One region of the Sphingomonas sp. SORGH_AS_0950 genome, then DNA from elsewhere that is predicted to be linked to it. Evidence: predicted binding sites of a transcription regulator. Region 1 holds the regulator's gene; each other region holds the start of a gene.
The links. The regulator LexA, encoded in region 1, represses DNA repair genes until DNA is damaged. The targets are predictions, from matches to a motif close to GTTCCNCNCTTGTTCT.
Positions count from the first base shown of each region.

Region 1 (7,822 bases):
CGCCGGTCAGCGTCACCTGGCGCACCCGCTTGGGCGGTTGGCCGGAGGCGGCCTGCGCATCCTGCCCCGCTTGCTGGGCAAGCGCCGCGCCGGGGGTCAATAGCAGGGCGGCGATCAGGGCGGCACGAACCATGGCGACGAAACTCCTTTGAGACGACAACGTCGAACGCCGCGCATGGCTCCACGCTGAACGGCCTCTCCCCACGGCCGAATTCCGGCAAATTTAGGGCCATGTGTCGCGCGGCCCGACAATTTCGCACCTCCGGCCGCCCGGCGCGGCGCGGCGGGCGTTGCACCATCCGTGCGATCGGCTATGGCGGGATCATGATCCTGGTCGTCGACAATTACGACAGCTTCACCTGGAACCTCGTCCATTATCTTCAGGAATTGGGCAGCGAGGTGGAGGTGGTCCGCAACGACGCGATCTCGGCGGGCCAAGCGCTCTCGTCGGGGGCGCAAGCCTTTCTCATCTCCCCGGGGCCCTGCACCCCGACCGAGGCGGGCGTCAGCCTGGACCTGGTCGCCGCCGCCGCCGATGCGGGCCGGCCGCTGCTGGGCGTGTGCCTGGGCCATCAGGCGATCGGCCAGCATTTCGGCGGACTGGTCCAGCGCGGCGGGCTGATGCACGGCAAGACCTCGCCCGTGCATCATGACGGCACCGGGCTGTTCCGGGGCCTGCCCTCGCCCTTCACCGCAACGCGCTATCACTCGCTGATCGTCAACGACGTGCCCGACAGCCTGGTGGTAAATGCGCGTGCCGAGGATGGCACGGTGATGGGCTTCCGCCACGCGACGCTGCCCATCCACGGCGTCCAGTTCCACCCGGAAAGCATCGCCACCGAATATGGCCATGCGATGCTCGCCAACTTCCTGCGCGAAGCGGGCGTGGCGCACGACCTGCCCGAGCGGCTGCGTCCGCCGGTCGAGACGCCCGCGTGACCACGATCGCGCTGCTGCCCGATCCCGTCAGCCCGCTGTCGCGCGAGACGGCCTATGCGGCCTTTGCCGATATTCTCGACGGTCGCGCCGGCGACGAGGCGACAGCGACCTTCCTGACCGACTTGGCCGAGCGCGGCGAGACCTCGATCGAGATCGCCGAGGCCGCGCGGGCCATGCGCGAGCGGCTGATCCCCATCACGGCGCCGCCGGGCACGATCGACGTCTGCGGGACGGGCGGCGATGGGCATCACACGCTCAACGTCTCGACCGCCGTGTCGCTGGTCGTGGCGGCGCTCGGCGTGCCGGTCGCCAAGCATGGCAACCGCGCCGCCTCGTCCAAGGCGGGCGCGGCGGACACGCTGGAGGTGCTGGGCCTCGACATGGAGCGCGCCGGACAGGTGGCGCAGGCCAGCCTGAGCGATATCGGCATCGCCTTCCTCTTCGCCGCCAACCACCACCCCGCCATGGCGCGGATCACCCCGATCCGGCGGCGGATCGGGCGGCGGACGATCTTCAACCTGATGGGCCCGCTCGCCAATCCCGCGCATGTCGGCCGCCAGCTGATCGGCATCGCGCGGCCCGACTATGCTTCGGTCTATGGCGAGGCGCTGGATCAGCTGGGCGCGACGGCGGCGCTGGTCGTGTCGGGTGAGGAAGGGCTGGACGAATTGTCGGGCGCCGGGCCCAGCATCGCGGTGTCGGTCGGCGATGTCGCCGCGCCTGCGACGATCACGCCCGAGGATGCGGGGCTGCCCCGCCATCCCATCACTGCCATTCGCGGCGGCGACGCCCGGCACAATGCCGAGGCGCTTCGCCGCCTTCTCGCCGGAGAGCCGGGCGCGTATCGCGACGCGGTTCTCCTCAACGCCGCCGCCGCCTTGCTGGTCGCGGGGCATAGCGCCGATCTGGCCCAGGGGGCCGTGGCCGCTGCCCGCGCGATCGACACCGGCGAGGCTTCGGCGCTTCTCGATCGATGGATTGCTTACCGATGACGATGCTCGACCGCATCCTGGAAACCAAGCGCGCCGATGTCGCCGCGCGCAAGGCGACGATGTCGCTGTCCGATCTCGATGCCAAGATCGACACGGTGTCCGCCCCGCGCGGCTTTCGCGCGGCGCTCGACGCCAAGACCGGCCATGCGCTGATCGCCGAGGTGAAGAAGGCCAGCCCCTCCAAGGGCCTGATCCGCGCCGATTTCGATCCCCCCGCCCATGCCCGCGCCTATGAGGCCGGGGGCGCGGCGTGCCTGTCGGTGCTGACCGATGAGCGCTGGTTCCAGGGGGCCGACCTGTTCCTGGAGCAAGCGCGCGCAGCGGTGTCGATCCCGGTGCTGCGCAAGGACTTCATGGTCGATCCCTGGCAGGTGCATGAGGCCCGCGCGCTGGGGGCCGACGCCATCCTGATCATCGTCGCCGCGCTGGACGACGGCCAGATGCAGGAGATCGAGGCCGCCGCGATCGAGTGCGGCATGGACGCGCTGGTCGAGGTGCACGACGCCGCCGAGATGGAGCGCGCCGCCCGGCTGAAGTCGCGGCTGATCGGGGTGAACAACCGCGACCTCAGGGACTTCTCGGTCGATTTTCAGCGGACCTACGAACTGGTCGGGCGCGCGCCGCAGGGTTGCACCTTCGTCGCCGAAAGCGGGCTGACGACACGCGCCGATCTCGACGCGATGGCCGAGCATGGCATTCACTGCTTCCTGATCGGCGAAGCGCTGATGCGCCAGCAGGATGTCGAGGCGGCGACCCGCGAACTGATCGGATGACCGGCCTCACCCATCTGGACGAGACCGGGTCGGCGCGGATGGTCGATGTCGGGGGCAAGTCGGTGACGGCCCGGCAGGCGGTGGCGCAGGGGCGGATCACCATGTCGGCCGAGGCCGCCGCCGCGATCGCGGCGGGCAGCGTCCAGAAGGGTGACGTGCTGGCCGTCGCGCGGGTCGCGGGGATCATGGCCGCCAAGAAGACAAGCGACCTGATCCCGCTCTGCCACCCGCTTCCGCTCAGCAAGGTCGAGATCGAACTGACCTTGGATGCCGAAGGCGTGACCGCGACCGCCACCGCCGCGACGGCGGGCCAGACCGGGGTGGAGATGGAGGCGCTGGCGGCCGTGTCGGTCACGCTGCTGACCGTCTATGACATGGCCAAGGCGCTCGATAAGCGCATGACGATCGGCGATATTCGCCTGTTGTCCAAGACCGGCGGCAAGTCGGGTGACTGGCACGCCTGACCGGCCCGCCTGCGGGAACGCCAGCGCCGACGACGCGTCTTGTCGCCAACAGGAGTGACCGCCATTCTTCTACCCGTTGCCGAAGCCCAACAGCGCTTGCTCGCCCTCGCCCCCGACCGGCCCGTGATCGAGCTCGCCCTGCGCGACGCCGCCGGGCGCTGGGCCGCGCGGGACGTGCTGGCGCAGCGGACCCAGCCGTCGCGCGACCTGTCGGCGATGGACGGCTATGCGATCCGCTTCGGCGATATGCCGGGGCCGTGGACGGTGATTGGCGAAAGCGCCGCCGGGCGCCCTTTTCCCGAGACGGTCGAGGCCGGACAGGCGACGCGCATCTTCACCGGCGCCGCGCTGCCACCGGGCACCGACACGGTGCTGGTCCAGGAAGAAGCGGGGCGCGAGGACCGGACGCTGACCCTGACCGGCGAAGGCCCGGCGCATCGCGGGCGCAATGTCCGGCGGCGCGGGCTGGATTTTTCGCAGGGCGACCGGCTGATCGCCGCCGGGCAGCGGCTGACGCCCGCGCGGATCGCGGCGGCGGCGACCGGCGGCCATGGCACCCTGCCCGTCCGCCCGCGCGTCCGGATCGCGATCGCCGCGACCGGCGACGAACTCGTGCCCCCTGGACAGGGGGATGCCGACGCACTGCCGGAGTCGAACGGCGTGATGTTGGCCGCTTTGCTCGCCGACCTGCCCGTCGAGATCATCGACCTGGGCATATTGCCCGACAATCTGGAACGGCTGCGCGATGCCTTTGCTGGGGTCGCGGCCGATCTGCTGGTCACGACCGGCGGCGCATCGGTGGGGGACCATGATCTGGTCCAGCCCGCGCTGAAGGCGGCGGGCGGCAGCATCGATTTCTGGCGGATCGCGCTCCGCCCCGGCAAGCCGATGATGGCGGGGCGGCTGAACGACATGGTCGTGCTGGGCCTGCCCGGCAATCCGGTGTCGGCCTTCGTCACCGCGATCCTCTTCGTCAAGCCGCTGGTCGCGCATATGGCGGGCGCGGGCGATCCCTTCCCCAGCGCGATCCCCGCCATTCTGGGTGAGGATCTGCCCGCCAACGGTCCGCGCATCGACTATCTGCGCGCCGCGATGATCGACGGGCGCATCCATGCGGCGGCCATCCAGGACAGCTCGATGCTGCTGACCCTGGCGCGTTCGACATGCCTGGTGATCCGCCCGCCGCACGCGCCCCCGGCCCGTGCGGGCGACTCGGCGGAAATCCTGATGCTCGCTTGACGCAAGCCTTTCCGTTCCATATAAGTTCCACGTCTGTTCTGGACGGAGGATCGCGATGCTCACCGCAAAGCAGCATGAGCTTGTCTGCTTCATCAACGACCGTTTGCGGGAAACCGGCGTCTCGCCCTCCTTCGAGGAGATGAAGGAGGCGCTGGACCTCAAGTCCAAATCGGGTGTCCACCGCCTGATCTCCGCGCTGGAGGAACGCAACTTCATCCGCCGCCTGCCCAATCGCGCCCGCGCTTTGGAGGTGCTGCGGATGCCCGATCGGCCGGAAAAGCCGGTGGCCGCCGCCGCCAGCGCGGCCGATGCGCGCCCGCCCGCCGCGAAGCCGGTCGCCGAGCCCGCCAATGACGTGGTCGAGATTCCCCTGCACGGCCGTATCGCCGCAGGTGTCCCGATCGAGGCGTTCGAGGGCAGCTCGACCCTGGCCGTCCCCGCTGCCCTGCTCGGCACGGGCGAGCATTATGCGCTGGAGGTGTCGGGCGATTCGATGGTCGAGGCGGGTATCCTCGACGGCGACTATGCGCTGATCCGCCGCACCGACATTGCCCGCGACGGCCAGATCGTCGTTGCGCTGATCGACGAGGCGGAGGCGACGCTGAAATATTTCCGTCGCGAAGGCTCGATGATCCGGCTCGACCCCGCCAACCGCGCCTATGATCCGCAGCGTTACGCGCCCGCCCAGGTGCGGGTGCAGGGCAAGCTGTCGGGCATTCTGCGCCGCTACGATTGATAAGGGGGCGAGCGGGTCAGCGTCCACGCGCCTCGCTCGCCACGATCCAGGGGTGCCGGTCCCCCGGCATCCGCGCGGTTTCGGCCACGGGCCCCGACAGCTGGATCGTCACGCCGCCGCTGCGGCGCAAGGCGAGGGCATCGAGTTTCAACCAGCGCGGGCGACACGCCTCGGGCAGCCGCCGGTCGGCGATCATGATGTCGACGCGGTCGCACAGCGCGATCAGGCTGGCCCAGGGCAGCGCATAGCCGCTCCGGGTCGCCGCCACCCGCCAGACGCGCCCGTCCCGCATGATCCGGGTCAGGCAGATATCGGCGCCGCACCGCGCCTCCGCCTGGTCGACCAGCGCAAGCGGTGCATCGTCGCTGCCGCCGATTTCGGATAGCGCATTGCGGACATAATCCCCCGCCCGCTCCCGCAGCAGCGCCATGCCGCCGCCGGTGCGGATCGCGGCATGGCGACCGTCGCCGGTCACGATCAGGTCGGGCAAGGGCGCGGCCAGCATGGCGATCACGCCGATCGCCACGCCCGGCACGCCCAGCCATCGCCACCGCGTCCGCCACAGCGCCACCCAGAGTCCGCCAAGGATCGTCACGGCGAAAGCCCCGTTCGGCGCGACCGGCAGCGCCATCACCGCCCCCGGCATCGCCGCCACCTGCCGCGCCAGCCAGAGCAGCGCCCCCAGCGCATGGCCGAGCAGCCACCAAAAGGGCGCGCCCAGCCCCACGGGATCGAGCAGCAGCGCCAGCATCTCCAGCGGCATCGCGACAAAGGTCGTCCAGGGAATGGCGACGATATTGGCAAAGGCACCGTACAGCCCCGCCTTGTGGAAATGATAGATGGCGATCGGCATCAGCGCCGCCTCGACCACCAGCCCGGTGACGAGCAACGCCCCCAGCTGCCGCGCCGCCGACCAGCGCCAGTCGGGGTGCGGGCCGAACCAGCGCCGCATGGCGGGATGTTCGTGCAGCGCGACGATGGCGGTAATCGCCGCGAAGGACAGCTGGAAACTCGCCCCCATCAGGGCCTCGGGCCGGAAGAGCAGCACGATGAACGCCCCCGCCGCGACCAGCCGCAGCGTCATCGCCTCGCGTCCCAGCGCCAGCGCCGCCAGCACCAGCATGGCGGCGACACAGGACCGGATCGTCGGCACCTCCGCCCCCGTCAGCGCGGTATAGCCGATCGCCGCGACCGCGCCCGCCAGCGCCCCGACCAGCGGCAACCGCACGCGCAGCGCCAGCCATGGCCAGAGCGCGAGCAGCCGGATCGTCAGGACCATGACGATCCCGACCACCGCCGTGATGTGCAGCCCGCTGACCGACAGGAGATGCGCGAGACCCGCCCGACGCATCGCCTCGGCATCCGCCTCGCCAATACCGCCGACATCGCCGGTTGCGAGCGCGGCTGCGATACCGCCCGCACTCCCTTCGATCCGCGCGAAAATATGGGAAGACAGCCGCTGGCGAAGCCCCTCTCCCCGGCTCGATGGCCGCAAGACCTCGACCGGCGCGAAGCCGCGCCCCGTCGCGCCGATCCCCTGAAACCAGGCGGCACGGGCAAAGTCATGGCCGCCGCGCGCAATCGGTCCGGCGGGCGGCATGAGTCGCGCGCGCAGGCGGATGATCGCCCCACGCCCCAGACCGCCCGGGACATCCTCGATGGGCAGCGACACCCGGACATGGGGCGGCAGCATGATCGCCCGCCCGCGCCCGACGCTGGCCTCTAACGGTCGCAGCATCAGCCGCATCAGCCCGCGCGCCGCCAGCCGGTCGACGCCCTCCACCGCGCCCGTCATGGTCGCGAGCACCGGGCGGGCCAGGACCGGCGCCGCCACCGACTCGGCCCGCGCCCAGGCCAGCGCCGCGCCGCCGCCGACCAGCAGCGCAGCCATGCCGATAGCGCGCGTCACGCGGCCGCCCCCGGACAGGGTGAACGCCGCCAGCCCGACCCCGCCCGCCACACAGATCAGCGCCGCCCAGCCGCGCGGATCGGGCAGGACGAACCACAAGGCGATGCCCAGCCCCCAGGCCACCGGCATCCACAGCGCCAGCTGCGTCCGCTCGCGTTCCGCCCAAAGTTCCAACGCCGTCCAGCGCGGCATTTGGCGAGGGCCGCGCTTGATGCTAGGGGCTGCGGCGGCTGAATAGGCCATCGAAATTCATGATTGGGAGTATGCGCGGTTGAGCGCAACAGATGATATCGCCACCGGGTCGGCCGCCGGCGAAGTGGTCACCCGCTTCGCGCCCTCGCCGACCGGCTTCCTCCATATCGGCGGCGCGCGCACCGCGCTGTTCAACTGGCTGTTCGCCAAGGCGAATGGCGGCAAGTTCCTGCTGCGCATCGAGGATACCGACCGCGCCCGCTCGACCCAGCCTGCGATCGACGCGATCCTGGACGGGATGCGCTGGCTGGGCCTGGACTGGGACGGCGAGGCGGTGTTCCAGTTCGCCCGCGCCGACCGCCATGCCGAGGTGGCGCGCGAGATGATGGCCAAGGGCCATGCCTATCGCTGCTACATGACGCAGGACGAGATCGCCGCCCAGCGCGAGGCCGCGCAGGCCGCCAAGCAGCCCCTGCGCATCCGCTCGCCCTGGCGCGACGCCGATCCCGCGACCGCGCCCGAGGGCCAGCCCTTCGTCGTCCGCCTGCGCGCCCCGCGCGAAGGGGCGGTCACGATCG
Region 1 is NZ_JAUTAE010000001.1:1,194,282-1,202,103, forward strand. Features, by position in the region: gene QE385_RS05000 (hypothetical protein) at 1-133, opposite strand, end outside; gene QE385_RS05005 (aminodeoxychorismate/anthranilate synthase component II) at 325-939, shown strand; gene trpD (anthranilate phosphoribosyltransferase) at 936-1,931, shown strand; gene trpC (indole-3-glycerol phosphate synthase TrpC) at 1,928-2,704, shown strand; gene moaC (cyclic pyranopterin monophosphate synthase MoaC) at 2,701-3,168, shown strand; gene glp (gephyrin-like molybdotransferase Glp) at 3,223-4,407, shown strand; gene lexA (transcriptional repressor LexA) at 4,463-5,143, shown strand; gene QE385_RS05035 (ComEC/Rec2 family competence protein) at 5,160-7,244, opposite strand; gene gltX (glutamate--tRNA ligase) at 7,324-7,822, shown strand, end outside.

Region 2 (7,822 bases), 2.0 Mb from region 1:
ACCAGCCGGTCGACCGCCTGGGTGTCCGACCGCCCGCGCATCAGGTCGCGCAGGTAATCGCCGCGCGCATAGGCCTCGACGCCCGCCATCGCCTCGGGGGTCAGCTTGCCCTGCCGCTCCAGCTGGGCCGCCGCCATCGAGGGCAGGTCGATCATCCAGGGCAGCGGCGACAGCGCGGTGGCGTCGTCGCCCGAGGCCGGGTCGAGATAGGGCGACACCATCACCAGCCCGTTGACCCCGACGCCGATCTGCGACTGAAGCTCATAGGCGATGCGCGGCGCGCGGTAGCCGCCATAGCTTTCGCCCATCACATATTTGGGCGAGCGCAACCGGCCTTCCTTGACCAGCCAGTCATAGACGACCTTGGACAGATATTTGATGTCCGGGTCGTTGGCGTAGAAGGCCTTCTTGGTCTCCGCCTCGTCCACCAGGCTGCGGCTGAAGCCGGTGCCGATGGGGTCGATGAAGACCAGGTCGGTGAAGTCCAGCCAGCTGTTCGGATTGTCGGTCGTGACCGGCGCGTCGGACGGCGCATCGCCCTGCGCGCCGAAGGGGACGCGCTTGGGCCCCACCGCGCCCATGTTCAGATAGACCGACGACGCGCCCGGCCCGCCGTTGAACGCGAAGGTCACCGGGCGCCGCACATCGCCGCCGGGCACGGTATAGGCGGTATAGACGACCTGCCCGATCTCCTTGCCCTTGTCGTCGCGCACCGGGATCGTGCCCACGGTCGCCTTGTAGGTGACGACCCGGCCGCCGATCCGCGCGCTTTGCGTGATCGTCCTGTCGGCGGGGAGCGGCGGACGCTTGCTGTCGTCGTCCTTGGTTTCGGTGGTCTTGGTCTCGGTCTTCTCGGCCTTTTGCGCCAGCGCAGGCGTCGTCTGAGCGGCCAACAGCAACAGGGCGGACAGGTGCAGGGTCTTGGACAAGATGGAAACGCTCCCCCTCGGAAATGAGACAGTGTATCATGCAAAGCGCGGGAATTGCCAAGCCCCCGGCTTTTCAAAGGGATCATGGGCGAAGCTCCGGCGTTCCTGCAAGCCCGTCCCAAACCGCCCCTCGCAATGGGGCCTGTCGCTTCCTATCTCGCCTCTGGCCTTCTCTCCGGAACAGAAGTAGAACCTGCCTCATGCTGACCAAGATTTCCGTCCGCGGCGCGCGCGAGCACAATCTCAAGGATGTCGATATCGACATTCCCCGTGACACGCTGACGGTGATCACCGGCCTGTCGGGGTCGGGCAAGTCCAGCCTCGCGTTCGACACCATCTATGCCGAGGGGCAGCGCCGCTATGTCGAGTCGCTGTCGGCCTATGCGCGCCAGTTCCTGGAGATGATGCAGAAGCCGGACGTCGACCATATCGAGGGGCTGTCGCCCGCCATCTCGATCGAGCAGAAGACGACCAGCCGCAACCCGCGCTCGACCGTGGCGACGGTCACCGAAATCTACGACTATATGCGCCTGCTCTGGGCGCGTGTCGGCATCCCCTACAGCCCCGCCACCGGCGAGCCGATCGCGGCGCAGACGGTCAGCCAGATGGTCGACCGGGTGATGACGCTGCCCGAGGGCACGCGCCTCTATCTGCTCGCGCCCGTGGTGCGCGGCCGCAAGGGCGAATATCGCAAGGAAATGGCCGAGTGGCAGAAGGCGGGCTTCACCCGCGTCCGCATCGACGGCCAGCTCTACGAGATCGACGAGGCGCCGGCGCTCGACAAGAAGTTCAAGCACGACATCGAGGTGGTGGTCGACCGCTTGGTGGTGCGCGAGGATATCGCGACCCGCCTGGCCGACAGTTTCGAGACCGCGCTGAAGCTGGCCGACGGGCTTGCCTATGTCGACCCCGCCGATCCGGTCGAGCCGCACACGCCCAAGTCGGCGGTGCTGGGCGACAATGCGCCCGATGGCCGGATCGTATTCTCGGAGAAGTTCGCCTGCCCGATCTCCGGCTTCACCATTTCCGAAATCGAGCCGCGCCTCTTCTCGTTCAACGCGCCGCAGGGGGCGTGCCCGGCCTGTGACGGCCTGGGCGAGAAGCTGATCTTCGACGAGGATCTGGTCGTCCCCAATCACGAGCTGTCGATCAAGAAGGGCGCGGTCGTGCCCTGGGCCAAGTCCAACCCGCCCAGCCCCTATTATATGCAGGTGCTGGGCAGCCTCGCGCGTGAGTTCGGCTTCTCGCTGGAGACGCCGTGGAAGGACCTCGACCCCAAGGTGCAGGAGGTGATCCTGCATGGCACCAAGGGCAAGGCGGTCACGCTGACCTTCATCGACGGCAAGAAGTCCTATGACGTCAAGAAGCCGTTCGAGGGCGTGATCGGCAACCTCAACCGCCGGATGCTCCAGACCGAGAGCGCCTGGATGCGCGAGGAACTGTCCAACTATCAGTCGTCGCAGCCCTGCGAAGTCTGCCATGGCGCGCGGCTGAAGCCCGAGGCGCGGGCGGTGAAGGTCGCGATGCAGGACATCTCTTATGCGACCCGCCTGTCGGTGGTGGACGCGCTGGCGTTTTTCACCGGCCTGCCCGAACATCTGACCGACCAGCAGCGCGCCATCGCGCAGCCGATCCTGAAGGAAATTGTCGAGCGGCTGGGCTTCCTCAACAATGTAGGGCTGGATTACCTGAATCTCGACCGGACCAGCGGCACGCTGTCGGGTGGCGAGAGCCAGCGGATTCGCCTGGCGTCGCAGATCGGTTCGGGCCTCTCGGGCGTGCTGTACGTGCTGGACGAGCCGTCGATCGGACTTCACCAGCGCGACAACGACATGCTGCTCGCGACCCTGCGGCGGTTGCGCGACCTGGGCAACACCGTGCTGGTGGTCGAGCATGACGAGGATGCGATCCGCACCGCCGATTATGTCATCGACATGGGGCCGGGTGCTGGCGTGCATGGCGGCCAGATCGTCGCGCACGGCACGCTGAAGCAATTGCTCAAGTCCAAGACCAGCGTCACCGCCGATTACCTCAACGGCACGCGCGAGATCGCGGTGCCCGCCAAGCGCCGCAAGGGCTCGGGCAAGAAGCTGACCGTGTACAAGGCGACCGCCAACAACCTCCAGGGCGTGACCGCGAGCATTCCGCTCGGCACCTTCACCTGTATCACCGGCGTATCGGGCTCGGGCAAGTCGAGCTTCACCATCGACACCCTCTATGCCGCCGCCGCGCGGACGCTCAACGGCGCGCGCATCCTGGCAGGCAAGCATGAGAAGATCAGCGGGCTCGAACATCTCGACAAGGTGATCGACATCGACCAGTCGCCGATCGGCCGCACCCCGCGATCGAACCCGGCGACCTATACCGGCGCCTTCACCCAGATTCGCGACTGGTTCGCGGGGCTGCCCGAGGCGCAGGCGCGCGGCTACAAGCCCGGCCGGTTCAGCTTCAACGTCAAGGGCGGCCGGTGCGAGGCGTGCCAGGGCGACGGCGTGCTCAAGATCGAGATGCACTTCCTGCCCGACGTCTATGTGACGTGCGACGTCTGCCACGGCGCGCGCTACAATCGCGAGACGCTGGAGGTGAAGTTCAAGGGCCACTCGATCGCCGATGTGCTCGACATGACCGTCGAGGACGCCGCCGAATTCTTCCAGGCGGTGCCGTCGATCCGCGACAAGATGGCGATGCTGGTCGAGGTCGGCTTAGGCTACGTCAAGGTCGGCCAGCAGGCGACGACCCTGTCGGGCGGCGAGGCGCAGCGGGTGAAGCTGGCCAAGGAATTGTCGCGCCGCGCGACCGGCAACACGCTCTACATCCTCGACGAGCCGACCACGGGGCTTCACTTCGAGGACGTCCGCAAATTGCTCGAAGTGCTGCATGCGCTGGTCGAACAGGGTAATACGGTGGTGGTGATCGAGCATAATCTCGACGTCATCAAGACCGCCGACTGGATCGTGGACCTAGGGCCGGAAGGCGGCGTCAAGGGCGGCGAGATCGTCGCGGTCGGCACGCCCGAAGTGGTCGCGGCAGAACCGCGTAGCTTTACGGGCAAGTATCTGAAGCCGCTGCTCGACAAGGGGCAGGCGCAGGCGGCGGAATAGCGATCTTCCCCGGCATGGGGAGGGGAACCATGCCGGTATGGGGAAGGGGGCAGCCTATTGCTTGCTCCTTTCCGCGCCACCCCGGCCGAGGCCGGGGGCCAGTCGCGGGACGCGTAGGGCAACGCATCAATGTCCGCCCCACTGGATCCCGGCCTTCGCCGGGATGGTGGGGGGCGCTGATAGCGGCATGACTTGCTTGGACATCTCGTCCAGCAGGGGCGTCTTTGGCGCACTGGGAGCGGGACGGGTTTTCCCTTGGCCTTCGACTTCGCTCAGGCTGAACGGAGTGTGGGGGATGGGAATGGCCTTGGCGACCAACCCGTTCGCACTGAGCGAAGTCGAAGTGCACGCCCGACACCCGCAAACAACCCCGCTCCCATACGGCAAACCGATTTAACATATCGCAACTCTCCCCGGTAAGGGGGGAACCATGCCAGTATGGGGAAGGGGGCAGCGTGTTGCTTGCTGCTTTCCGCACCACCCCGGCGGAGGCCGGGGGCCAGTCGCGGGACGCGTAGGGCAACGCATCAATGTCCGCCCAACTGGATCCCGGCCTTCGCCGGGATGGTGGGGGCGCTGATAGCGGCATGACTTGCTTGGACATCTCGTCCGGCAGGGGCGTCTTTGGCGCACTGGGGGCGGGACGGGTTTTCCCTTGGCCTTCGACTTCGCTCAGGCTGAACGGAGTGTGGGGGATGGGAATGGCCTTGGCGACCCAACCCGTTCGCACTGAGCGAAGTCGAAGTGCACGCCCGGCACTCGCAAACAACCCGGCTCCCACACGGCAAAACCCATTTAACATATCGCAACTTTTGTCGCATCAAAGCGATTACCCCACATCACCCATAAGGGAGGATGTGATGCGTGCACTGACACTTGGTCTGGTTGCGGCCGCGACGCTGGTTTCGGGTTGTTCGACCTATGGCGGCGGGTTGGGCGGCGGCTATGGCGGCCCGCGCTACGCCTATGATTATGACCGGCCCGACCCGGCCTATGGCGGCTATTATGCCGACCGCTATTATGTCGACAACAGCCGCTATCGCGAGCGTCGCCTGGGCGCCAACGACCGCGTCTATGTCGGTCAGGACGGTCGCTATTATTGCCGCCGCAACGACGGCACCACCGGCCTGATCGTCGGCGGTATCGCGGGCGGCGCGCTGGGCGCGGCGATCACCTCGGGTGGGTCGCAGACGCTGGGAACGCTGCTGGGTGCCGCTGGCGGCGCGCTGGCGGGCCGTGCGATCGAGCGCAACAATGTCCGCTGCCGCTGATCGCAAGCGCTGATCGATCAAGGGCCGGTCGGTCACCTCCGTTTCGGATGCGACTGGCCGGCTTTTTCGCACCCGCCTCGCCTACGCTGTCGCCGATCAAGGCATGGGGGTGGCGATGGATTTGGCGACGAAGCTGGTCGAACTGGAAAAGCGGACCGCGCAGCACCGTGAATTGCTGCTGACCGAGGAAGCGGCCAAGACCGCGCTGGTCATGCCCTTCATCCAGGCGCTGGGCTATGACGTGTTCAACCCGGCCGAGGTCATCCCGGAATTCACCGCCGATGTCGGCATCAAGAAGGGCGAGAAGGTCGATTACGCGCTGGCGATCGACGGCAAGCTGGCCATCCTGATCGAGTGCAAGCCCTCCTCGATCGAACTCGACCTGAAACACGCCTCGCAACTCTATCGGTATTTTTCCACGACCGAGGCACGGGTGGCGATCCTGACCAACGGGGTCGTCTATCAATTCTATTCCGACACCGAACAGCCCAACAAGATGGACGAAAAGCCGTTCTTCGTCTTCACGATGGACGGCATTCGCCGCACCGATCCGGCGATCCTCGAACGTTTCGCCAAGGCGTCGTTCGACATCGACCTGATCATCGCCGAGGCGGGGCGGCTGAAGCTCCAGTCGCTGCTGCGTATCGAACTGGAGAAGGAGTTCGCCCACCCCTCGGAGGATTTCGTGCGGATGATGATGGCGCGCCTCTATAACGGCCGTGCCAATGCCGCGATGAAGGAGCAATATCACGCCGCGCTGACCAACTCGATCGCGACGCTGATCCGCGACCGGGTGAACGAGCGACTGACCTCGGCGCTCAACGTCGCTAATCCGATCCCCGACATGATCGAGGAGGGCGCGTCGGACGATATGTCCGAGGGCTCGGGGATCATCACCACCGAGGACGAGATTGCGGGCTTTCGCATCGTCCAGGCGATCGCCGCGCGGCATGTCGACCCGGAGCGGGTGGTGATCCGCGACTCCAAATCCTATTGCGCGGTGCTGCTCGACGACAACAACCGCAAGTCGCTGGTCCGGCTGCACTTCAACAGCCCGACGACGCGCTATGTCGGCACCTTCGAGGGCAAGGTCGAGACACGCCATCCGGTGGCCGCGCTGACCGACATCTATCGGCTGGAAGAGGCGATCGTCGTGCGCATCCGCGAGCTGGCGGGGGCGGCCTGAGGCCAAGGAAGATGAACAAAGTCGAACGAATTGCGACACTTGGCGACATATTCGCGGGGTGGTTGCGATAGCTTTGGGATCAGCGCCACCCATATTGCGGATCGGGCCAGTATTCGCCCGCTTGTTATGGGAGTAACGCTATGAAAGCCATGATCCTCGCGACCCTGGGGTTCGCCACCATCGCGGTTCCGACCGTCGCCGATGCGCAGCGCTGGACCCCGATCGCCCAGCGTCAGGGCCAGCTTCAGGGGCGGATCGACCAGGGCATCCGTTCGGGTGCGCTCAACCGTCGCGAGGCGGATCGGCTGCGGGGCGAGCTTCGCCAGCTCGACCGGCTGGAAGATCGCTATCGCCGCTCGGGCGGGGGCCTGAGCATGTCGGAGCGCAACGATCTCGACCGTCGCTATGCGGTGCTCAGCCGCCAGGTCCGCTTCGAGAAGCATGACCGCAACCATCGTCGCTGATCGGTGAGCACGACCGCGCCCGCCGCTCGGGCGCGGTCAGTCGCGGGGCGGCAGCGGGCGGCCGCTGTCCTTCCACTTGTCGAGAATCTGCCCCGACGTCGCCAGCCGATCGCTGATGCCGGTATCGCCGGCGGGCGCGGCCCTGGGCGGCTCGGTCGTCGGTCGGGGCGGCGTCGCGACCGGGCTCGCGGATGCGGCAAGCGGCGGCACGGCCATGGTCGGCGGCGCGACCGCCAGCTCGGCCGGGGCTTCGCTGCGCGCAGACGGCAGGACCGGCACGACCTCGCCCCCGGCATAGCTGCGGTTCATCGCCGCCGCCGTGCCCCAATAGCCTTTCCACCGATGGAAGAGATGCGCGCCGACCATGTCGGTCATCACCATCGCGCGGTTCCAGCCGGGGGCGACCGCGAAGCTGTGATAATGGGTCGCCAGCCCGACCGGCGCATAGACGCTGCCCGCCAGCGCCGCCGCGGCGATCCGCGCCGCACGTGCCCAGCCCGCCACGGCGGGCGTCCGCGACAATGCTCCGTCGCAGACGAAGCTGAATTGGCAATGCGCCTGTTCCACCCCCTGATAGACGACGCCGCAGACGCTGGCGGGAAAGGCGGGATGGCGCGCGCGGTTGAGCACGACCTGCGCCACCGCGCGTTGCCCATCGATGCTCTCGCCGCCCGCTTCGTAATAGATGGCGGCGGTCAGGCACTGCATCGCGCGGGCCCGGTCCACGACCGTCGCCCGGCCCCAGCGAAAGGGCTGGGCGGCGACCACGCCGCTGTCGGCCAGGACCGCGCCGGGCGGGATGGGCAGGCTGGGCAGCGCGACGGTGCCGGTGCTGCCGTCGGAGGCGGGGAGGGGGCGCGACGAAGCCATG
Region 2 is NZ_JAUTAE010000001.1:3,187,439-3,195,260, forward strand. Features, by position in the region: gene QE385_RS14255 (S10 family peptidase) at 1-929, opposite strand, end outside; gene uvrA (excinuclease ABC subunit UvrA) at 1,130-4,030, shown strand; gene QE385_RS14265 (glycine zipper 2TM domain-containing protein) at 4,891-5,301, shown strand; gene QE385_RS14270 (type I restriction endonuclease) at 5,417-6,487, shown strand; gene QE385_RS14275 (hypothetical protein) at 6,628-6,951, shown strand; gene QE385_RS14280 (cell wall hydrolase) at 6,988-7,822, opposite strand, start outside.
Region 2: the regulator LexA is predicted to act here: its motif matches at 1,107-1,122, upstream of uvrA (excinuclease ABC subunit UvrA).

Region 3 (7,822 bases), 510 kb from region 1:
TACGTCGATGCCACAACCGTCGAGCGGGACGGCAAGCCGCCGCGCGAGGAAAAGATGGGGACGTTCAAGCTGGCGGGCCTGGGCTCGCTGCGCCTGACCCCGCGCCGCTTCCCCGCCAGCGCGCTGTTCGAGCGGGATGCGGAGAAGTACAGGAACTGCGCCCTCATGATGGTCGATCCCGCCTGATCGGGTATCGCTGAAATCCGGGGCGGCCTGGTGTTCCCGACCGCCCCCAAATATCGGATCAGCGGCAGCGGACCTGGTTCTGCTCGATCGACCGCCCGGCCAGCGCACCGCCGGCCGCGCCCAGCAGCGTCGCGATCGTGCTGCTTCGCCCGCCGACCAGATTGCCCAATATGCCGCCCGCCGCGCCGCCGATGATCAGGCCGGTCGTGCCGTCCGACCGGCGGCAATAATAGCGGCCGTCGGTGCCCGCATAGACGCGGTCCTGCGGTTGCAGCACACGCTCGCGATATTGCGGGCCGTCCCGATAATCGCCGACCGGGTCGTAATAGGGTTCGCCATTGGCATAGCCATCCGCCGGGATCGACGGGGCGACACGATAGCCGCCGGGACCGCCGGGCGGCGGCGGGGCGGGGCGGTCATAGCCGTCGTCATATCCGCCACGTTCCCGCCGCGACAGATACAGCTCGGCCTCCTGGCGATAGATCTGATACTCCCGGTCGAACCGCGCCTGTGCCGCGCGGAAGCGCGCATCGTCGGCGGCGGTCTGTGCCGTGGCGGGAATGGCGGTCAGGGTGACGGCCGTCGTGATCGCGACGGTGGCCAGGCGGCGAAAGCCCATCGGTTATCCTCCAGCGCCCGGACAATCGGGCGATGCGACCGATACGGCTACGAATCGATATGGTTCCTGAACGACGCCCCCGGATCAGGCGACGCTTTTGGTGACGAAGCTGTCCATCACCCGCTTGCGCCCCGCCTGTTCGAAATCGATCTCCAGCTTGTTTCCCTCGATCGCGGCGATCGCCCCATATCCGAATTTCTGGTGAAAGACCCGGTCGCCCACGGCCAGGTCGTCCCGGCCCTTTTGCCCCAGCCCGACCGAGGGCGCGCGCGACTCGACGATCCGCGCGGGTCGCGTCGGCGTCGCGTTCTGGCTGGTCGCCGCCCGCTGCCATCCCGGCCCGCGCCCCGTCCCCCGCGCCACATTGGCGAAGGGGTCGGCATGTTCGGACCAGTTGGCGCGCCACAGGCTTTCGCCGCCGGTCATGCTCGTCTCGCTGTCGATATGCTCGGGCGGCAGCTCGCCGACGAAGCGGCTCGGCAGGCTGGAGGTCCATTGGCCATAGATGCGGCGGTTGGCCGCATGCAGGATCACCGCCTTGCGCCGCGCGCGGGTGATCGCGACATAGGCGAGGCGCCGCTCCTCCTCCAGGCTGCGCGTGCCGCCTTCATCGATCGCGCGCTGCGAGGGGAACAGCCCTTCCTCCCAGCCCGCGAGGAAGACGGTGTCGAACTCCAGCCCCTTGGCGGCGTGGATCGTCATGATCGTCACCTCGGGCTCGCGCTGGTCGCCATCGCGTTCCATGACCAGCGACACATGCTCCAGAAACGCGCCGAGCGACTCGTAATCCTCCATCGCGCGGACGAGTTCGGACAGGTTCTCCAGCCGCCCGGCCGCCTCCGCCGACTTCTCGTTCTGGTACATGGCGGTATAGCCGCTCTCGTCCAGTAGTTGTCGGGCAAGTTCGGGGTGCGGCAGGTCGCGGGCCATGTCGCGCCACCGGGCGATGTCCCCGATCAGATTGCCCAGGCTCCGCCGTGCCTGCGGGGTCAGTTCGTCGGTGTCGAGGATACGCGCCGAGGCCAGGGTCAGCGGCAGGCCCTCGGCCCGCGCCAATTGATGGATCTTGGCCAGCGCCTTGTCGCCCAGCCCGCGCTTGGGAACGTTGACGATCCGCTCGAACGCCAGATCGTCCGATGGCTGGTTGACCACCCGCAGATAGGCCAGCGCATCGCGGATTTCGGCACGCTCGTAAAAGCGGAAGCCGCCGACGATCCGGTAGGGCAGGCCGATCGCGATGAAGCGATCCTCGAACTCGCGCGTCTGGTGCGAGGCGCGGACCAGGATCGCGATATCGCCATAGGAGGTGCCGGATCGCCGCGCCGCCTCGATCTCCTCGCCGACGCGCCGGGCCTCTTCGGGGCCGTCCCATACGCCCAGCACGCGGACCTTTTCGCCCACGTCGAGTTCGGTCCACAGCGTCTTGCCCAGCCGTCCGCCATTATTGGCGATCACGCCCGACGCCGCCCCCAGGATATGCGGGGTCGAACGGTAATTCTGTTCCAGCCGGATGACCTTGGCACCGGGGAAGTCGCGTTCGAAGCGCAGGATATTCTCCACCTGCGCGCCGCGCCAGGAATAGATGGACTGGTCGTCGTCGCCGACGCACGCGATATTCTTGCGCGCCTGCGCCAGCAGCCGCAGCCAGAGATACTGGACGCTGTTGGTGTCCTGATATTCGTCCACCATGATATAGCGGAAACGCTGCTGATAATGCTCCAGCACATCGCGATGCGTCTTCAGGATGGTCAGCATGTGGAGCAGCAGATCGCCGAAGTCGCAAGCGTTCACGCTGCGCAGCCGGTCCTGATACTGGCGATACAGCTCGGCCCCGCGGCCATTGGCATAGCGTTCGGCCTCGCCCGCATCGATGTCGCCGGGGACCAGCCCCTTGTTCTTCCACTCGTCGATCAGCCCGCCGAGCGCCCGCGCCGGGAAACGCTTCTCGTCGATATCGGCCGCGACGATCAGCTGCTTGAGCAGGCGGAGCTGGTCGTCGGTGTCGAGGATGGTGAAGTTCGACTGGAGCCCGACCAGCTCGGCATGGCGGCGCAGCATCTTGGCACCGATGGCATGGAAGGTGCCCAGCCATGGCATCCCCTCGACGGCATCGCCGACCAGCCGCCCGACGCGTTCCCGCATCTCGCGTGCGGCCTTGTTCGTGAAGGTGACGGACAGGATTTCGGAAGGCCAGGCCTTGCGGGTGTAGAGCAGATGCGCCAGCCGCGCGGTCAGCGCCGCCGTCTTGCCCGTGCCCGCGCCCGCCAGCACCAGGACCGGGCCATCGGTGGTCAGCACCGCCTCACGCTGTGCCGGGTTCAGCGTGCGCAGATAGGGGTAATCGGCCAGTTGTCCGGTGGAAATCCGGGCGGGATCGGCGGAGGGAGCGACGGTCATCGCGAACAGTTAGGGAACGTTGGCCGCCGGGGCAACCTTCGGTCGTTCGATGGCGATGCTGTGTCATAGCGGGATATGTCACACGGGCGTCCCACGCCCGACCCGAAACCGACATGCGGGTGGCCTAGGGGCGGTGCGTGCCGACGAGCGACGGGGTGGAAACACCGACGCCGCCGTGACGGGCACGACCCCATGCAGGAGCTTCCCATGAGCAAGATCTTTGCCGTCGCCCTTGCGGCCTCGTTTTTCCTGTCCGGCGCCTCCGTCGAGGCGCAGGTGCGCGAACCGGTCAGCATCAAGGTCCGTCACGCCGATCTCGATCTCCATCGACCCGATCACCGGGCGATGCTCGACGCCCGCATTCGCCGCGCGGCGGCGATCGCATGCGGACCCATGACCAATGATCTGGCGCAGAACGAAGGCGTGGCGCGGTGCCGCGCGGAGATGCAGGCCGACGCCGCCGTGAAGGTCGCCGCGCTGCTTGCCGCCCCCGTCATGCTGGCCAGCACGCGATAAGGGCCTGTCCGGGATAGGGCGGGACGTCGCACGAGGACGTCCCGCCGCATACCGGCATGGCATTCGCCACGGCTCGCGGGCCCGGCGTCATAAAAACGTCACCTCCGTGGCGCAACGGACGTTTATCATGACACCTTATGCGCTTGCCGGCGGGGAATCCGAATCTCGCATTCGTGGACCGAAGCTCGATGCGTCGCTGCATCCGTCGGGGCGGTGGATTTTCCTCGCGCTGATCGTCGGCGGCCTGGCCTATGCGGGGGTCAGCATCCTGAGCGATACGGCGCGGGTCGGCGAGCCGATGGCGGTCGGTGTCTTCGCCTTTCTGGGCCTGGCCCTGCTGATCGCGTTGGGGTTCGAGTTCGTCAACGGCTTCCACGATACCGCCAATGCGGTGGCGACGGTGATCTATACCCATTCGCTGCCCGCGCCGGTGGCCGTCATATGGTCGGGTTTCTTCAACTTCCTGGGCGTCGTCACCTCCACCGGCGCGGTCGCCTATTCGATCATCACCCTGCTGCCGATCGACCTGATGCTGCATGTCGGATCGGCGGGCGGGTTCGCGATGATCTTCGCGCTGCTACTGGCGGCGGTGATCTGGAATCTGGCGACCTGGGCGGTGGGGCTGCCCAATTCGTCCAGCCACGCGCTGATCGGATCGATCCTGGGAGTCGGCCTCGCCAACCAGCTTTTGTCCAGTATCCCCGGCACATCGGGCGTCGACATGGAGCAGGTGCGGAAGGTCCTCTCCGCGCTGCTGTTCAGTCCGCTGATCGGCTTTGCCGGTGCGCTGATGCTGCTCCTCGTCATGAAGCGCTTTTTCCGCGACGACCGCCTGTATCGCGAACCCGAGGGCGATACGCCCCCGCCGCGCGGCATCCGGGCGCTGCTGATCTTCACCTGCACGGCGGTCAGCTTCGCGCATGGCGGCAATGACGGGCAGAAGGGGATGGGCCTGATCATGCTGATCCTGATCGGCTGCGCGCCCACCGCCTATGCGCTCAACCGGACGCTGCCCGAAAGTGCGATGGCCGCCTTTGTCCGCAGCGCCGACATCGCCTCCGCCGCCTATGCCGCGCACGGCACCGGCCATGTGGTCCCACTGGACCAGGCCCGCGCCGCCGTCGTCGATGGCGTGCGCGCCAAGGCGATCGATACGCCGCAGGTCTATGAAGGCCTGTCGGTCCTGTCGCACGACATCGGCGAGCGGATCGCCGATTACGGCACGCTCAGCCGCGTACCGGCGGCGATCGTTCCCAATCTGCGCAACGACATGTACTTGGTTCTCGATACCACCCGGATGGTGACCAAGGACGAAGGCGCCAAGAGCCGTTTCACCGCCGGCCAGATCGAGTCGCTCAACGGCTATGCCAAGCAGCTGGAGCGCGGCACCCGCTATATCCCGCTCTGGGTGAAGATCACGGTCGCCCTGGCGCTGGGCCTGGGGACGATGGTCGGCTGGCGGCGGATCGTGGTCACGGTCGGCGAGCGGATCGGCAAGACGCATCTGACCTATGGCATGGGTGCGGCGGCCGAGCTGATGACGGCGGCGACGATCCTGCTCGCCGACCAGCTGGGGCGGCCGGTGTCGACCACGCATATCCTGTCCTCCGGCGTCGCCGGTGCCTCGGTCGCCAATGGCGCCGGGCTCCAGGCGCGGACGATCCGCAACATGGCGCTCGCCTGGATCATGACCCTGCCGGTCGCGATGCTGCTGTCGGGCACGCTCTATTGGCTGTTGCTGAAGCTGACCGAGGTGCTGGCGGGCTGATCCGGCCCGCCGGGTCGCGGCGGATAGGTCTTTACGGCGGCATTTGGCTTCTGCCACAGCGGGCGGATGACCCGTGCCTCGACACCTTCGCACCGCCATATCCTGCTGGCCAGCCTGACCGGGACGGCGGTCGAGTTCTACGATTTCTATATCTATGCGACAGCGGCGGCGCTGGTGTTCGGCCCGCTCTTCTTCCCGGCCTCCTCGGCGGCGGCGCAATTGCTGTTGTCCTATGCCAGTTTCGGGCTCGCCTTCGTCGCGCGGCCGGTTGGCGCGATCGCCTTTGGTCACTTCGGCGACCGGGTCGGGCGCAAGTCGACGCTGGTGGTCAGCCTGATGCTGATGGGCGGATCGACCGTCGCCATCGCCTTCCTGCCGACCTATGCGCAGGCGGGCTGGATCGCCCCGTTGCTGCTGTGCATCGCCCGATTGGGCCAAGGTCTGGGGCTGGGCGGCGAATGGGGTGGCGCGGCGCTGCTGGCGGTGGAGAATGCGCCGCCGGGGCGTCGCAACACCTGGGGCATGTTCCCCCCGCTTGGCGCGCCGGTCGGCTTCATCCTGGCGAACGGCTTTTTCCTGCTCCTCGGACTCGTCCTGACCGATGCGCAATTCCGCGCCTGGGGCTGGCGACTGCCGTTCCTGGCCAGCGCGGTGCTGGTGATGCTCGGCCTGTGGGTTCGCCTGCGGCTGACCGAGACACCGGATTTTGCCGAGGCCAAGCGGACCGAGGCCCTGCCGCGCGTGCCGATCGCGACGTTGTTGCAGGGACATGGCCGTGCGCTGCTGGCGGGGACGGGTGGGGTGATCGCCTGTTTCGCCGTCTTCTACCTCGCGACCGCCTTCGCGCTGGGCTATGGCACCAGCGCCCTTGGCTATCCGCGTGAGGCGTTCCTGGGCGTCCAGCTCGTCGCGATCCTGTTCCTGGCGCTGGGCGTCGTGGTGTCGAGCGTGATGGCCGATCGCCGTGGTGCGCCCATGATGCTGGCGCTGGGCTTTGCCGGATGTGCGCTGGTCGGCGTCGCAATGGGGCCGATGCTGGGATCGGGATCGCTGGCGATCGTCTTCGTGTGGCTGGCGGCGGCGCTGTTCGTGATGGGGTTCGCCTATGGCCCGCTGGGCGGCTGGCTGCCCGCGCTGTTTCCGGCGGGGGTGCGCTATACCGGCGTCTCGATGACCTTCAATCTGGGCGGGATCATCGGCGGCGCGCTGGCGCCGATCGCGGCGCAGGCGCTGACCGAGCGCGGCGGGCTGAACTGGGTCGGCGGCTATCTGGTCGCCGCGGGCCTGCTCAGCCTCGCCGGGCTGGCGTTGATGCGGGGGCGGAGCCTGGCTCAGCCCTGACGCAACAGGGTCAACCGTGCCTTGCCATGGACGCGCGAGGCGTCGACGACGAAGCCCGGCAGGTCGATCTCTTCCTGCTTGGCCGTCTCGATGCTGATCCAGGTGCCCGCCGCCACCCAGCCCAGCCGGGTCAGCTTGTCGAGCGCCACGACGCCCGCGCCGGTGCCATAAGGCGGGTCCATCAGGATCAGGTCGAGCGGCTGGCGCGCGGGGCCCAGCGCCAGCACCGAGGTCGCCCGGACATCGCCCGTCGCGCCCAGCTTGGCGAGATTGGCGCGTAGCGCGTCCAACGCCCCGCGATCCTGCTCGACGAACAGGCAGGACGCCGCGCCGCGCGACAGCGCCTCGATCCCCAGCGCACCCGATCCCGCGAAGAAGTCGCCGACCGCCAGCCCCTCGAAATCGCCCAGCCGCGCCGCCAGCATCGAGAACAGGGCCTCGCGCGTGCGATCTGCGGTCGGGCGGGTGACGTCACCCTTGGGCGCGACCAGCGGGCGGCCCCGCCACTCTCCGGCAATGACGCGCATCAGCGATTTCCTCCCGGACGACCGGGCCGTCCGTTACGCCCACCGCCAAAGGGGCGTCCGCCGCCCGATGGTGCGGGCGGTCGCGGACCCCGCGACGGCCGATCACCGCCCGAGGGACGCTCGTCACGTGGGGGCCGCTCGTTGCGACCGCCCTGCGCCGAGGGCGCCGCGTCGGACCGCGCCCGGAACGAACGATCCCCTCCAGGGGGGCGTTCGCCGCCACGCGCGGGTCTTTCGTCACGAGCGCCACGTCCCGTGGGTCCGGCATCCGGACGCGACCGGAAGGGACGTTCGCTGCCCCGTGCGGGCCGATCCTCGCGAACGCCGCGCCCGCTCGGTCCGGCATCCGACCGGGAGCGAAAGGGACGCTCCCCCCCGGACGGCCGTTCGCCACGGGCAGGACGCTCGTCACGCCCACCGCGCCCCGACGGGGCGTTTTCGGATCGCGGGCGGAAGGAACGCTCTTGC
Region 3 is NZ_JAUTAE010000001.1:682,471-690,292, reverse strand. Features, by position in the region: gene QE385_RS02790 (hypothetical protein) at 1-186, shown strand, start outside; gene QE385_RS02785 (glycine zipper 2TM domain-containing protein) at 245-805, opposite strand; gene QE385_RS02780 (ATP-dependent helicase) at 890-3,202, opposite strand; gene QE385_RS02775 (UrcA family protein) at 3,410-3,718, shown strand; gene QE385_RS02770 (inorganic phosphate transporter) at 3,846-5,486, shown strand; gene QE385_RS02765 (MFS transporter) at 5,553-6,827, shown strand; gene rsmD (16S rRNA (guanine(966)-N(2))-methyltransferase RsmD) at 6,818-7,354, opposite strand; gene QE385_RS02755 (pseudouridine synthase) at 7,354-7,822, opposite strand, start outside.
Region 3: the regulator LexA is predicted to act here: its motif matches at 3,205-3,220, upstream of QE385_RS02780 (ATP-dependent helicase).

Region 4 (7,822 bases), on a different contig from region 1:
CGGCAGCACGGTGAGCGTCGCCACGACCAATGTGACCGCAGGCACAGCCATCGCCGATCGCGTCACAGGCACGCGCTTCAGCGCCAGAAGCCACGCCAGGAAGATCAGGAGCGATACCAATGAAAGTGCGATCCCGATCGCAGTGCCGGCGCCGCCAGGCTTGCCAGCGATCAAAGTCGCGCCACCCGTCGCTGCGACGACGCCGATCCACGAGGCACGCGTGACCCGTTCGCCGATCAGATATGCCGAGCCTGCGATCAGCGCGGGCATCGCTCCGACCAGCAGGGCCGCGAGAGTGACGGTAACCCCGGCCAACCCCTCGAATTGGATTACGAAGGCTAATCCGTAAAGCGCGCCCGCAAGCAGAACCGGCGGCGAACGGAAAAGCGCTCTTGCTTCCTTGGTGGCAAGGGCGAACGGACAAGCGACGATGCTGGCAACGAAGAAGCGGAGCAGCACCATATGCGCCGGGTCGAGTTCGCGCAGGGCCAACTTGCCGAGCGGAAAGCCGAGCCCCCAGGCAAGTCCCGCCAGAGTGAGGGCAAGAAAGGCGAGACGGTTCATACCGTGTCGTTGCCGCATTTCGCGGCTTTTGGCGATAGGCGGTGCCCGATGATCTAACGTCCGCTATTGCAGAGCCGGAAACGGGGAGCGAACGGCCGGGAATGCCAACATCGCCCCGCTCGACGTGCGTGCGGGGCGACAGGCGATCAGCCGTTGAGCTTGTCCTTAACGGCCTTGGCAGGCGTAAAGGCCAGCTTCTTGGCGGCCGCGATCTGAATGGCCTCGCCAGTGGCGGGATTGCGGCCCTCGCGGGCAGGGCTGTCTTTGACCTTGAACTTGCCAAAGCCATTGATGGCAATCTCGTCTCCAGCTGTGGCTGCCTCGACAATAGCGGCAAATACACCGTCGACGAGCTTGCGTGCATCAGCCTTGCCGATGTCGTGGCTACCGGCGATGCGGTCGGCGAGGTCGGCGTTATTCATGTCAGACTCCCATGTGGTGAAGGTGCTTCCATATCGCCAAGCATGAAGGTTTTGCCATCCACTATCCTGCAGATGGAATGGGGCCACATCAGGAGTTTTGTAGAGGTCGAGCGAGCCGACGGGGAGCCGCCCTAAGTGGCTCAATAATTCGAACAACCAATCATTTCCAAAGGGCACCGATTGCCTGCGCGGGGTGCTAAATACCCCGGTCAAAGGGCAGAGGCGATCATATGGATATGAAATAAAGCGGCTGAGCTGGCCCCCATTTCGACCGGACGGATTCAAGCCTAAGAAGGAGGCTTGGGGCTATCCCCTAAGCATAGGCTTATGTCCGTGTCCGAGATCATCACCGACGGCGGTCGTCGCCGTCACTGGAGCACGCCCGAGAAGCTGAGGATCGTCGAGGAAACGCTCGATGGTCGCGAGAGCATCTCGGTGGTGGCGCGCCGCAACGGCGTGGCGCCGAACCTGTTGTACCGCTGGCGGCGGCTAATGCTGGAAGGCGGGAGCGTAGCGGTGGCTGGCGACGACGAGGTGACCAGCAACCGCCAGGTCCGCGAGATGGACAACCGCATCCGTGAACTGGAGCGCCAGCTCGGCCGCAAGACGCTGGAGGTCGAGATCCTGAAGGAGGCGATGGAGCGCTCGCGCCCAAAAAAAGCGAGCTTGCTCATGCACTCGCCGTTGCCGGAGACTATCCGGTGAGCCTGGTCGCCAGCACGCTGGGCGTCGGGCGCTCGACGGTGTACGACTGCCTGGGCGGCAGCACCAAGGCTCGCGGGGCGTACACGAAGGCCGAGGATGCGGATTTGCTGCCGCGCATTCGCCAGATCGCCGCGCAGCGGCCAACATATGGCTACCGCCGCATCGCGGCGGTCCTCAATCGACAGCAACGCGCCGAAGGATCGGCGCCGGTCAACCACAAGCGTGTCTATCGCATCATGGCGGCGGACCGCCTGCTGCTGGCGCGGCGCTATACCGAGCGGGCCGACTATGGCCATGACGGCGTCGTGGTGACGATCCGCTCGAACCTACGCTGGTGCTCGGACGGCTTTGAGTTCACCTGCTGGAACGGCGAGGTCGTGCGCGGCGCCTTCATCATCGACGCCCATGACCGCGAGATCATCGCCTGGCGTGCGGTCGCCAATACCGGCATCAGTGGCTCGGACGTGCGCGACATCATGCTGGAAGCCGTGGAAACCCGCTTCGGCGCTGTACGTACGACCACGCCGGTCGAGATGCTGTCCGATAACGGCTCGGCCTATACCGCCCGCGAAACGCGGACCTTTGCCCGGCAACTCGGGCTCAAGCCCTGCTTCACGCCTGTCCGAAGCCCGCAATCCAACGGCATCTCCGAGGCCTTCGTGCATACCCTCAAACGCGATTACGTCCGCGTCTCGCCGCTCCCCAATGCACTCAACGCGTTGACATCGCTGGCCGGGTGGATCGAGGACTACAACGACAACCACCCGCATTCAGGGCTCAAAATGCGTTCGCCGCGCGAACATCGCGCACTGGTTTTTGCAACCGCTTAAATCCGTCCGGTGAAACGGGGGGCAGATCAGCGGCGATACGTTCCGCCTCACCATATGATTAGTTGAGCGATAAGACTTATCAGGAAAATAATGTCTTGACGATTTGCACCCGTTGCTGCTGCAAGACGCGTGCTGTGGCATGGCCGTCAACGGTTCAATAGACCGAGCAGCACCGTAAAGCTCCTGACACTCCCATCTGGACAAAACATGGCTGACGAAAACATCACCGACACTGCACAGGCTGTCGAACTCGCGACCGAACTGACCATTGCCTGGCTGGGCAACCCCAACACCCGGATAGACGCGGAGCAGGTTCCGGCTTTCCTGGGCAGCATGCACAGCGCCATTCTACAGCTGGCTGGCGGTAGCGCACCTTCGGGAGGGGAGGCGGTCGATACTATCGAATACACCCCAGCAGTGTCGGTGCGGAAGTCGCTGGCCTCGAGGGATCACATCGTCTCGATGATCGATGGCAAGCCCTACAAGACCTTGCGCCGCCATTTGGCAACCCATGGGCTTACGCCCGAGCAATATCGCGAGCGCTACAATCTGAAGGCGGACTATCCAATGGTCGCCGAGAGCTATTCGGAAAGCCGTCGCGCGATGGCCAAGAAGATCGGTCTGGGCCGCAAGCCCGGCAGCAAGGTACCCGCAAAGCCCAAGGGCGTGAAGGCCGCCAAAAGTGCCGCTGCGGCCCATCTGTCCGGAGAATAACGGAGCTAGCGGGCGGCCTTCAACGAGGTACGCCCGCCGGTTACACCTGATTACGGTGCGGACCTCTTCAGCCTGTGCCTCTCAACCTCGCCCTGTATCGCGCCTGTCCAAGCCGTTTGCGTGCCAGACGAGGGTCTTCGTAGAGGTCGCGAAGGGCGCGGCGCCTGAAGTTGTTCCACCACCTTTGCCAACGATGTTCCGCCGCGTCGTGCAGCATATGGCATCGTTGGCATAAGGCCGCCAAATTGGCAGGCCAGTTGTGACCTGGGTCATGATCCAGATGCGCACAGGCCAGGACGACATAAGTCGTCCGTACCGCAGCGATATCGACATAACGGACTGTGACGCGCTTGCCTCGCGCGGAACGCCAACATTGAAGGTCGGCGTCCCACCATCGACCGTCGCCCAAGTGCGGAACCAGGCGCAGATGGGGCCGGGCGCATCGTTCACAGCGAGATTTCGCCCGGTCGAACCGAATGCGATCCGACAGCTGCTGCCAGTCGATCGGATAGAGCCAACGGTTTTCGGAGCGGATCGGCATTGGAATTTTATGAGTCAATTTATAGAAAGGCGAAAGGGGTAAATTCACTTTCTGTTGATGATTTGTACAACTCCCGTTCCATCTTAGGCATATCGGGGGATACCTTGTCCTGACACCCGCTCCAATCAGCGATAGCGAACAGGCACTGATGCGAACGTCAGAGCCCGAGCGGTTCGTCATCAATACGGTCCAGCAGAGGCCGGGACTAAACACCTAAGCCGCGAGACGTAACCAATCGCCAGGGCAGGCGGGCAGGAGATATGCTCCCCTGTCGGATTGCGGCGCCTATCCTGGCAGAGGGCACCGATTTGATCATGTGCCGCATGCCAGCACATGCTGGCCGCGCGACAATGCGCCGCCATTGATTCACGAGACTGGACGATACACCCCTAGAATCCCATCCAAAATCCGATTGACGATTGCCACCAAAATACGGAACATAAAGGGAACACATTGAGTCTTCCAGGTTATGTCTGTCTTCCCTCGCACCATGCCTGCGACCATCGCCCAGCTCCGGACGATCGTGATGCCGATCGCGGATTATCGTATCACGCCTTTCGGCATCGATGCGATCGACACACGGCTCGGTGCCGGGGGGTTGCGATCGGGTGCGCTGCACGAGGCGACAGCTCGCAGCAGCGCGCTGGTCGACGATGCCGCAACGACGTTGTTCCTGGCCGGCATCGCGGCGCGGGAAGCGGCACATATCGGCGGTCCCGTTCTTTGGGTGAGCGGCAGGACGGATCTTTATGCGCCGGCCCTCGAACAGGCGGGGCTGCCGGCCGCGAGGGTCATCCACGCGCAGCCGCGCGATGATGCAGCTCTGCTTGCCGTCGTCGAAGACGCGGTGCGCGACGGAACGCCGTCAGCGATCGTCGCGGAGGCGAGCAAGGTGTCTATGGTTGCGACCCGTCGCCTCCAGCTCGTCGCGGCGGAGGCTGACCTGCCGATCCTGTTGCTTCGGCGCAGGCGGAGCCGCAACGAGGATCCGTTGGCCGAACCGTCTGCCGCGTGGACCCGCTGGCGGATCGGAGCCGCGCCGTCCGAGCGGCTCGACGTCGCGGGCGTAGGACGGGCGCGATGGTTTGTAGAATGCGTCCGACAGCGTGGGGGAGGGGACTTCTCCCTAATTGTGGAGGGTAGCGATGAGACGGGTCGTCTCGCTGTTCCTGCCGAACTTGGCCGTGGAGCGGCTGAGACGGGCGGAGCGGTCCGCATCGTCGCGGCTTGAGCGGGCCGCCCTCGAGCTGCCGATCGACGACAACCCCGGTGCCTGTTCGGTGCCGCGGGGCGGCGGGTGGCGGCCGGGCGCACGCTGGGCGCGCGAAGGTCTGCGCTCCCGCGCCGATGTCGCGGCGCAGATCGCGATGCTGCCGACGCATGCACAGCCACCCATGCGCGAGCTTGGTCGACGGTCGGAAGCAGCAAGCCATCCTTACAAGGCGACAGCGCCCATACAGCGCATGAGCGTTCCGGAGATGGCACCGCTCGATCACGCGCCGCTCGCGCTGATCGGCAAATCCGGTCGACGCGAAGAGGTGGTGGCCGCCTGTGAGGGCGCGCGCGCGCTTGGCATCCACCCAGGGATGGCAGCGACCCACGCCCGCGCGCTGGTGTCCGATCTCGACTTCCGCCCGGCTGAGCCGGAGGCCGACGCCGCGCTGCTCGACCGGCTTGCGCTACTGGCAGTGCGCCGGTGGTCGCCGATCGCCGCGGTCACGCCCAGTGACGGCCTCTGGATCGATCTCACCGGCTGCGCCCACCTCCACGGCGGGGAGGAGCGCTTCTGCCAGCGACTCCTCGCCTTCTGCCGACGCGCCGGGTTCACTGCCCGGGCTGCCGTGGCAGATACCGGGGGCGCGGCGCATGCCCTTGCGCGATTTGGTCGGAGCGATTGCATCCACGTCGCGCCAGGCGCAACCGCCGGCGCGATCGCACCTCTGCCGATCGCGGCGCTGCGTCTGGAACCAAGCGCGCTGAGCGCAGCCAAACGGTTCGGATTCGAGACGGTCGCTGATCTGCTGCCGGTTGCACGGGGACCGCTGGCGCGCCGGCTCGGCCTGGCGGCGATCACTCGGCTTGACCAGGCGCTCGGCGCAGTCGCCGAGCCGATCACGCCGCGCGAGGATGCCGAACTGCCGATGGTCGAGCGTCGGCTTCTCGAACCGATCGAGACTGCTGAGGCGATCGAACAGGTGATGGCCGATCTTCTTGGCGATCTTGCCGGCGTTCTACAGGCGCGGGGGATCGGCGCGCGCTCGCTGCGCCTGACCGGCCTGCGTGTCGATGGCACCGAGCAGATGGTCGCCATCGGCACGTCCCGGCCGACGCGCGAGGTGCCGCATCTCCTGCGGCTGCTGAACCTCAGAATCGAACGGATCGATCCTGGCATGGGGATCGAGAAATTCTGGCTGGTGGCGCCACATACCGAACCGCTCGATGCAGTCGACCTGGGCGCGGTCCTTGCCGGCGAGACGTTGGTGCGAGATCCGGCGCGTCTGGTCGACATCATCGCTGGCAGGATCGGACCACATGCGGTCTTTCGCACCGCGCCGATCGAAAGCCATGTGCCGGAGCGGGCCGTCGCCCGCTCCGACCCGAATGGCATGCCCGGCCACTGGCCGTCCTGGCAACGGCCGATCCGCCTGTTCGCAAGACCGGAACCCCTCGCGCGTGTGATCGCGCTGATGCCGGATCAGCCCCCCCGGCGGTTCGAATGGCGCGGCAGGACGCACAAGGTCGTGGCGGGCGATGGCCCCGAACGGATCCACGGCGAGTGGTGGCGGCGCGACGCCGAGATTTGGGCGGTCCGAGACTATTACCGCGTCGAGGATGAGGAGGGCGGCCGCTACTGGGTTTTCCGGCGCGGGGACGGTTTCGAGGACGCCACCGGCAACCTTAGCTGGTGGATGCATGGGGTCTTCGGATGACCCATTATATCGAGCTGCAGGTTCTAACGCACTTCTCGCTGCTCCGGGGTGCATCGTCGCCCGACGAGCTGTTCGCGGCTGCGGCGCTGCTCGGCTATCCGGCGATCGGCATCAGCGACATCGGCACGGTGGGCGGGGTGGTGCGCGCCTGGGAGGCGCAGAAGGCGACCCATGTGCGGTCGATCGCCGGCACCCGCATCGACCTGTCCTGCGGTCGGCGCCTGCTGCTCTATCCCACCGATCGCGCAGCCTGGTCACGGATCACGCGGCTTCTTACCGTCGGCAAGAAGCGGGCAGGGAAGGGGGGCTGCTTGCTCCACTGGCACGACCTGCAGCCGTGGTCGGACGGCGTGATCGCCATCCTGCTGCCGCATGAGGCCGACGAAGAGAATCTTGCGGCACTGAAGGACCTGACGGCGGTATATGGGCGGCGCGGCTACATGGCACTGTTCCAACGGCGCCGGCCGGGCGATGCCGTCCGCATCGATGCGCTTGCGCGCCAAGCGGGCGGGGCAGGGGTCCGCGCCGTCGTCACCGGCGATGTCCTCTACCATGCGCCCGAGGCCCGCCTCCTGCAGGACGTCGTGACCGCGGTGCGCGAGAAATGCACCGTCGACGAGCTCGGCTACGCCCGCGAGGTCAATGCGGATCGCGCGCTGAAATCGCCAGACGAGATGGTGCGGCGTTTCCGCGCCTATCCCGATGCGCTTCAGGCGAGCGTTGATATCGCGCGGCTCTGCACCTTCGACCTGGGCGAGCTCGCGTACCAATACCCGCATGAACGGGTGATCGAAGGATTGAGCGCGCAAGGCGCACTCGAGCAGCTCACGGCTGAGGCCGTCGATCGCATGTTCGACGGCGACGTGCCGCAGCCGTATCGCGATCAGATTGCGCACGAACTGCGCCTGATCGGCGAGCTGGGCTATGCTCCCTATTTCCTGACCGTGCACGCCATCGTCCGCGAGGCGCGCCGGCGCGGGATCCTCTGCCAGGGGCGCGGTTCGGCGGCCAATAGCTGCGTGTGCTTCGTCCTCGGCGTCACTTCGATCGACCCGATCAAGCACGAGCTGCTGTTCGAGCGGTTCGTATCGGGCGAGCGGCGCGAGCCGCCCGATA
Region 4 is NZ_JAUTAE010000003.1:86,513-94,334, reverse strand. Features, by position in the region: gene QE385_RS19515 (DMT family transporter) at 1-564, opposite strand, end outside; gene QE385_RS19510 (HU family DNA-binding protein) at 711-986, opposite strand; one part of gene QE385_RS19505 (IS3 family transposase) at 1,314-1,638, shown strand; one part of gene QE385_RS19505 (IS3 family transposase) at 1,638-2,521, shown strand; gene QE385_RS19500 (MucR family transcriptional regulator) at 2,729-3,235, shown strand; gene QE385_RS19495 (ImuA family protein) at 4,267-5,007, shown strand; gene QE385_RS19490 (DNA polymerase Y family protein) at 4,922-6,706, shown strand; gene QE385_RS19485 (error-prone DNA polymerase) at 6,703-7,822, shown strand, end outside.
Region 4: the regulator LexA is predicted to act here: its motif matches at 4,211-4,226, upstream of QE385_RS19495 (ImuA family protein).